Regions from separate parts of the Bacillus methanolicus genome, predicted to be linked through region 2. Evidence: predicted binding sites of a transcription regulator. Region 2 holds the regulator's gene; the other holds the start of a gene.
The links. Region 2 encodes LexA, which represses DNA repair genes until DNA is damaged. Its sites were predicted from a motif close to CGAACATATGTTCG; they were not measured.
Positions count from the first base shown of each region.

Region 1: a site for LexA is predicted at 1,985-1,998, ahead of C0966_RS17425 (YolD-like family protein). Genes of this name have one in related genera too.

Region 1 is NZ_PNFF01000003.1:94,864-99,304, forward strand. Features, by position in the region: gene C0966_RS17415 (hypothetical protein) at 335-805, shown strand; gene C0966_RS17420 (hypothetical protein) at 789-1,415, shown strand; gene C0966_RS17425 (YolD-like family protein) at 1,633-1,965, opposite strand; cyclic di-GMP riboswitch class I at 2,966-3,051, shown strand; gene folE (GTP cyclohydrolase I FolE) at 3,188-3,757, shown strand; gene C0966_RS17435 (6-carboxytetrahydropterin synthase) at 3,773-4,441, shown strand, end outside.
Region 2 is NZ_PNFF01000001.1:855,224-859,664, forward strand. Features, by position in the region: gene C0966_RS04325 (hypothetical protein) at 240-794, shown strand; gene lexA (transcriptional repressor LexA) at 1,297-1,920, opposite strand; gene yneA (cell division suppressor protein YneA) at 2,079-2,402, shown strand; gene C0966_RS04340 (YneB family resolvase-like protein) at 2,406-3,074, shown strand; gene C0966_RS04345 (DUF896 domain-containing protein) at 3,150-3,383, shown strand; gene tkt (transketolase) at 3,645-4,441, shown strand, end outside.

The sequences.
Region 1 (4,441 bases), on a different contig from region 2:
AAAAATAGTGCTCTTTATAAAAAGAGGCACCTTTAAATAAAGCTTATTTAACTTTAACACTAACTAATTTAACCCCTGCTTTTTCAGCTTTTTTTGTAGCCTTTTGGAGCTTCTTTATTAATTGTTTGTCATTCCGCTTTATATTTAACATCTTTATTACACCCCTTTCCTTACTAACCGCTTTTTACTATCCAAAGTATTGACAGATAAAACTAAAAATATACAAATATAAGTTCTAAATCTTGTCCTTTCCATCTATACATCTATTAAAGAATGGAAAAGTGGAAAAATGACCATGTGTTTAAGAAAAAAAATAAGGAAAGAAGGGAAGAGAGTGGGGTACATTAATCCTTTATTTAATAAACCTACAATAATAAACGAAATAAAACTGAAAGAAAAAACATTAACAAAAGCTGTTAAAAATCGCGCAGTTCGAAAAGACAAAACTCATAACATAAAGTTTCCTGTGTCACCAATAATTCAAATGAAATTAAAAAGCTATTGTAAACAAGCTGGAAGGATTTATAAAAAACAAGGGAAAGAACCGCTTAGCCAAACAAAATTTAACACGCTTTTACTTCGATTTGGGCTGCAACATGAAGAAATTCTTAAATGGACGCATGATTATAACGATACAAAAGTGTACATGCATACAAACATTTTAGAAACGGAATATACAGAGATAGGTGGTCCTCATGGTTTAGCCATACGGAAAAACTTATCAGACCGAAAAGTTGTTTACCAAATAATGCTTTCTGTATTGCAATGGCTGGAAGGTGGGGGAACTCTTGAGAAAATCTTATAGTAGTTTAAATCTTCTCCAAGAGCGTTTATTAGGATTAACGGAGACAAAAGGTCTGTTCAAATCATTACTATCTAATAGGAAATATCTAACAATTACAATGCCATACTACGATTATATAAGAGGGAAAATCTTTATAGAGGATCTACGTGACAACTTTGGAGAAGATGTTCCTTATAACTTTGATATGGGGGTTTTGCTTCACATGCTTTACGATGATTTTCTTGCCCAAATCAAAAAAGGAGCAAAAAATGAAGAAATTGCTCTATACTTAATAAGAGGAAAAGAGAAGCATTTTAAGAAGAAAAAGCAGAAGCGGGTTATGAAGGCTCTCACAAAACATATATTTGAGTTTGAAACAGTAGAAGAGGAAGATGAATATTTTGAGTCGCAAGAAAGTAAAATAGCTTACTTAGAGCTTAGAATACGTGAGTCAGAGGTATTGAGAGGGGAAGTCCTAATTTATGATTTGGAGCCCTTTATGAAAGGCATAAATGTAACTATTGAACAGCTAATTAGCATTGTTTATTTAGATTTTATCGAAAATGTAAAAAGTGAAGGGAATTCACTAAAAGTACAAAAGTCAATCCTAGCTCATTTAAAGAGATTTTAATGTTTTTAATAACCAGCTTTTATTTGTTGTATTTTATTGTAAAAGCGGTTTCGCTAAATTTTTTTGCTGGAATTCTCCCCTTCAAACGTTTATATGGTTGAAAATAATTCCTTAACCTATTTTGAAGGGAAGAGATCAAATGAGAAATAAAGACATAAAGCAACAATTAAAGTAACTCTTATAAGAATTAAATCGATACCCCACAAAAGTGGGGTTCTTATTCTTGAATATCAATAATACAATCGATTCTTATTTCTTGCCAGTCGCCAAATTTATCAACAATCCGAATAACTCTCTTTTTTTCATCGAAATAATGTATTCTCCCGATAATAATTTCATACCGGTGATTATTATAATATGTAACCGTAAGTTCTTTTGGAAATTCCATGCTATCGGAGATAATTTGGTTAAAATATTCTAACAGCTGTTCATCTAAAAAAGGTTTTTCTATATATTCTTGTTCTTTATGTAACTGTCTAAGGCTTGAAACGAATTCTGGTTGTAGTGCTACTGTAGGAAATTTTTTGAGTCCTCTGTCTCGAAGTGTCATTTTTAATCCCTTCTTTAAAAGAACGTTTGTTCTTATTTTACCCTCTTGATTCATAAATCACAAGGAATACCTTGTGATATTTCTTGAATATTTGAAAAGAAAAAATGCAAATTAATCTAATAAGATACGAAATGGCTAACCCTTTACAAAATCGCTACCGATTCCTTATCCCTTAAAAAAGCTGCCTTTTGTCGATTGTTAAAATGCTTTTCATATTCAAAATTTAAAAAATCTAGAAATTCATTTATCTCCTCTTGATCAGAATAAATAACGGAAATAATTTTTTTGGCCCGGCGATTGGCCATTTCTTTAGTTTTACTTACCTTTATCTTGCTGAAAACATTCCGATAAAAATAGTACTCACCATCATCGTTTTCTGTCTCTTGTGTCAAGTAGTTAAATAAAGATTTTAAAGCATTTATATCCTTAATACAGTCTCATTTGAACGCTTCTTTTCAACGCCTTCTCGTTCGCTTATGAGGTGTCTTTCGTTAATAATGCATGCTTCTATAGAGTCATACCTCTTAATGTACTTTTTTCCTCTCATTCTTTCTCGTTTATTTAAACAAATAATATATCATAAGAAAACATTATTTATTGGGTATATTTTACTATTTAATTATCTAAATATTGAAAAGGGTTAAAACACAAAATAAAGTTTTTGTTTAATAAAGTCGAATAAAGTTGAAAAAATTATATGAATTGGTATAATCTAGATGAATTCATTACATTTGTAATAGGAATATATTACTATTTGATGAGTTGAGACTAAAAAGGTAAAAAAGTTTGATGAAGGATCTATCGAAATATAAATATAGAAGTTTTTTGGAAAAAGACAAGAATGCTCCAGGATAAATAGGCAAGCATAAAGGTTGTAAAAAAGTAAACGAAAATACTAATGTGTAAGAAAGAAGTTATTTTATATACCTAAAATAGAAATAAAAACCATTTGAATCAGGTGAATATTGTCAATGTAAATTTAATAACAAATGGATAATTCCTTCGATAATGGCAAATCCATCGAAAGGTGGAGACGCAAAGCTACGGGCCTAAGGAAAATTTATCTATGGTCGCCGGGTTACCGAAAAGGATTGGAGCAAGCATAGTTAATATGTCATGTGTAAATGTTTTTAGAAACATTGCACTGTCTCATTAATTGTCCACCATCCTTTTTGGTGGACTTTTTTGTTTTACTATAAATCTACTAACTGGAGGAACACATATGAGAAATGATTTACAAAAGGAATTATTAGAGGGACATATTCGTGCAATTTTAGAATTAATTGGCGAAGATCCAAATCGTGAAGGCTTGTTAGATACACCAAAACGTGTAGCTAACATGTTCGAAGAAGTATTTGCCGGAATAGGCGTTAATCCCGAAACAGCTTTAACAACTACTTTTGAAGAGGTTTATGAAGGGTTAGTTGTTGTAAAGGATATTAATTATTACACTTTCTGCGAACATCACCTAATTCCTTTTTTTGGTAGAGTTCACATTGGATATATTCCGAACGGTAAGGTTGTTGGTTTAAGTAAATTTGCTCGTCTAGTTGACCTTGTTTCAAAACGGCCACAAGTTCAAGAAAGAATGACACAACAAATTGCCGATGCTGTTATGAATGTACTCCAACCTGAAGGAGTTATTGTAAATGTTGAAGGACAACATCTTTGTATGTGCGCTAGAGGAGTCAAAAAACCTGGCAGCTCAACTGTTACGACCATAAAAAAGGGTGTATTTAAAGAGAATGTCTCGTTAGCAGAAGAGTTTGAACGGGTTCTTTTAAAAGATTAATAGGGGGTGATTTAATTGCTCTACCTTTCAAGAAAATTGTATTTCTCTGCCGCTCATTCTTATCGTATTGAGGAATGGAGTGAAGAGGATAATAAAAAGGTTTTCGGTCCATGCAGTAATCCAAACGGTCACGGACATGATTATACTTTAGAAGTTATGGTTAAAGGAGAGTTGAACAATAAATCTGGCATTGTTGTAAATATTGCCGATATTGATAGAGTTGTTAAATCATTTGTTCAAACTGAATTAGATGGGAAATTTTTGAATAAAGAAATTCCTTATTTTAAAGAAAATATTCCAACCACAGAAAATATAGTGACCTATTTGTGGAATTCATTAGATGGAAAAATTGAGAACTGTATTCTTCATAAAATCCGATTACGTGAGAATGATTTCTTATATTCAGAGAAGGAGAAAGAACAAATGGTTCGATTAACACGAAAATATCATTTTTGCACAGCCCACCGATTACATAGTGAATTATTAAGTGAGGAAGAGAATATGGCTCTCTTCGGGAAATGCAATAATCCATACGGGCATGGACATAATTATTATTTAGAAGTTACAGTAAGTGGAAAGCCTGACCCTGTTACTGGAATGATTGTTGACATTGCTAATATGGACCATATTGTAGACGAGGTCATTCTACAGAAATTTGACCATAAAAATCTCAATTTAGATACA
Region 2 (4,441 bases):
TAATACACAAGAGGGATGCTTCCATATTGTACCTCAAGTTACTTTTTTAAAGGAGATGAAGAAAAATGAGATGGAAGAAAAACTATGGATTATGGGTTGCAGATTGAAATACTTCTTTGTTTCTTCATCTATTGCTTTCGTTTAATTACATTCAATTAATTCAAAAAATTAATAATTTTATCCCAAAACAGTTAATATTGGTATATAATGTAACTTGAATAAATAGTAGAGGTGAAAAAATGAAGAATTTGTTCATGTGTGTTTTATTTACATTTTTATCTTTGGGTTTAATTGCTTGTGGGGCTGATGAAAAGGCGAATACAACTAATAAAGAAGCGAGTGCCGATAAACCAGAAGAAGCTACAAGCGGTAAAAAAGACTTTGAGGAATATCTAAATAAAGTGCAGCCTATTGTTTTAGAAGATCTTGCAAACTTTGCAGCTAAATTTGAAGAATTAAAGAATCAATCCATTAACGGTGAAATTACTGATATTGAATTTGGTCAAGCAATCGTTGATGAACTTTTACCAACTGCTACACAAATTCAAGAAGATGTTGAAGCGATTATGCCAGCAAAAGAAATTCGAGATCTGCATGAAACCCTTATTGATATGACAGCTAAAAATGCCCAAGCGCTTTCTGAAATAGTTTCTGCCATAGAATCCGGAGACTCTTCAAAAATAACCTCGGCAAATGAATTATTATCTGAAGCGAGGAAATTAGAAAGAGACTATGTATATGACATTAAGGAATACGCAGCCAAGTACGACATAGAATTTGAAGAACAAAAATAATAGACCGAAGCCCCTTTCAATTGAAAAGGGGCTTCTCTAGTCCCAAAAAGGTAAATCATCGTAAATAACAGGCCGAATCTGTCCAACAATCTCCGTTATAGATCACCTTAACAATACGATTATTCTCACAGAAATCGTGGCGATCGGAAGGACTCTTGGAGTGGTTGCCATTCTCTCCTGCAAAGGCCGAGTGCGCAAGTGTACGACTATTAGAGCAAATTCGACTGTTAGCATGAGCTTTAAACGGAGGGATAAATAGTTAGGTCTATTTGGCATGCGAAAATCTTTTTTTGGAGGAAAGGGTACCCCTTCCTCCAAAAAAAGATTATTATCTCAAATAACTATTGATTAACCTTTTGACTAATCGTAAGAATGAGGCTGACTCATAGGGGTCTGACTCCCTTCGACAATGACAATATATAGAATGGATTGATTAGCGTTTGTCTATATATTGTATTGGAGGGGACTGACACTTTGCCTTGAGTCAGCCTCTTTGAAAAACTCAATGAATCTGGCGGTAAACGCCAATCACTTTTCCGAGAATCGAGACATTTTTTAAAATGATTGGCTCCATTGTTGAATTCTCAGGCTGCAGCCGAATATAATCTTTTTCTTTAAAAAATCTTTTAACCGTCGCTTCATCATCTTCTGTCATAGCAACTACAATATCACCGTTGTTTGCCGTCTTTTGCTGTCTTACAATAACATAATCCCCATCTAAAATGCCGGCTTCGATCATACTGTCACCCATGACCTCAAGCATAAAGACTTGCTCATCTGCCGGAACAAGCCGTTCGGGAAGAGGGAAAAATTCTTCAACATTTTCAATGGCAGTAATAGGCTGTCCTGCTGTAACTTTACCGACAACCGGTACATTTACGACATTGTGTTTTGGAATGTGTGCCTCTTCTTCCATGTCCAGAATTTCAATTGCTCTCGGCTTTGTAGGATCCCTGCGGATAAGCCCTTTGCTTTCAAGGCGAGCCAGATGTCCGTGCACCGTAGAACTGGAAGCAAGCCCCACTGCTTGACCGATTTCTCTGACGGAAGGGGGATAGCCTTTCTTCTTTACTTCCTCTTTTATAAAATTCAAAATATCTTGCTGCCTTTTTGATAATTTAGCCATAAAAATCGCACCTCATACGTAATTGTTACGCTTATTATAGCATGTACTTCATAAAAATACAAACGTAAGTTCGAATTTTTTTGTTGACGGAAAACAAATGTTCGGTTTATACTTGAGATAACAAAACAGAACGTATATTCGGTTTAGGGGTGTTGATGATGAAAAAAATCTGGAAACGATATTCATATGCTATTATTCTTGTAATGGTAAGTTTTACAGCAGCACTTCTCTTTTCTGATTATGTTAAGGATGCCAATTCTGAAAGTTATTTAAAAGTAACCGTTGAAGAAGGAGAATCGCTTTGGTCCATCGCAGAAAAATTTTCGGACAAGCATGGTTTATCTTCTGATGAGTTCATCAGCTGGGTTGAAAGAACAAATGGCATAAACGGAGATAACATCTATCCAGGTGAAGAATTAGTCATCCCTGTATTGGAAAAGTCTGAAGCACAGGTGGAAGTTACAAATTATGCAGGTGAGTAATATATGGAGACAAGAAACGGGAAAAAAGCAATAATCTATTGCCGTGTAAGCACATCGAAAGAAACACAGGAAACGTCCTTGAAACGGCAGGAAGAAGAGTTAACGCAGCTTGCAGTCAAGTATGGGTTCCAAGTTATAAGAGTGATTAAAGAGCAGGCAAGCGGGTATGAACTTGAGCGTGAAGGAATGCTGGAACTCCTGGAAACAATAAATGAGGACAGGGACATAAGCGCAATCCTTATACAAGATGAAACGAGACTTGGAAGAGGAAATACAAAAATCGTATTGCTGCATTGCATCTTAAAAGAAGGCGTTAAATTATACACGATCTCTCATAATGGGGAACTTCAATTATCAGAAGCTGATTCGTTGGTATTGAAAATTGTCGGAATGGTGGAAGAATACCAGCGAAAATTACATAATATAAAGATTAAGCGGGGCATGAAACGGGCAGTAAAAAACGGATACAAGCCGGAAAACAATTTGAAAAATATTGGTGAAAACGCCGGAAGAGAAAGAAAAGAAGTTCCGATTGAGGAGATCGTCCGGCTCAGAAAAAATGATTTAACGTTCGCAGAAATTGCAGCTACGCTGAGAGGATTTGGCTATGATGTTTCGAAAGCGACTGTTCATAGAAGGTATCAAGAATATAAGGAAATGGAATCCAATTAGAGCATTTTCCTTGTAAAAAGCCCTTTTCTTTTGTATGATGACCAATAGCTTAACTATTTGAAAAGGAGCTTTTATATGCTGTCAAAAGAATTAATTGCGAGAATTAATGCATTAGCAAATAAAGCAAAAACATCAGGCTTGACGGAAGAAGAAGCTAAAGAGCAGTCAAAGCTTCGACGCCAGTATTTGGAATCATTTCGTTCTTCGATGCTAGCTACCTTAAAAGGTGTGACAATCGTTGATCCATTGGGTAATGACGTAACTCCCGAAAAGCTGAAACAATTGCAAAAAAAGGATCGTTTGCATTAATAATATACACGATGAATGAGGCTGACCCGCAGAAAGTCATTCTTGCTCCGGTGTCAGCCCTTTTTCTGCTGTTTTCTTCACTATATTTGATAAGTAGGAAACCCTAATAAATTAATGCGCTTTCACAATCATGTGTGAAAAAATATCTCCGCCGAATGGTTGACACAAAAAATTCTCTATTGTATAAAAAATTCAAAAACTATAAAATTAAAGAAGAATGAAAAATTATAATTGAAAGGGTGGATTGAATTGTTTGATAACATTGATCAATTGTCAATAACCTCAATTCGTACACTTTCCATCGATGCGATTGAAAAGGCAAACTCCGGACATCCGGGCATGCCAATGGGAGCTGCACCGATGGCATACACTCTTTGGACAAGATATATGAACCATAATCCAAAGAATCCAAATTGGTTTAACCGCGATCGTTTTGTTCTTTCTGCAGGTCATGGATCAATGCTGCTATACAGCTTGCTTCATCTGTCAGGATACGACGTAACGATGGATGATATTAAACAATTCCGCCAATGGGGCAGCAAAACACCTGGACATCCTGAGTACGGACATACACCTGGGGTTGATGCCACAACAGGTCCGTTAGGACAAGGTATTGCTATGGCAGTTGGAATGGCGATGGCTGAGCGTCATTTGGCAGCGGTATATAATAAAGATAATTACCAAATTATTAACCATTATACATATAGTATTTGTGGTGATGGTGATTTAATGGAAGGTGTTTCTGCTGAAGCAGCTTCTTTAGCCGGTCATTTAAGACTGGGCCGCTTGATTGTTTTGTATGATTCCAATGACATTTCTTTGGATGGAGAACTTAACCGTTCGTTCTCAGAAAGTGTGGAAATGCGTTTTAAATCGTATGGATGGCAGTACATCCGAGTTGAAGACGGCAATGACCTCGAAGCTATTGCGAAAGCAATTGAAGAAGCAAAACAGGATGAAACCCGTCCAACATTAATTGAAGTCAAAACCATTATTGGTTACGGTTCTCCGAATAGAGCCGGAACATCAGATATTCATGGGTCTCCTCTTGGTGCTGA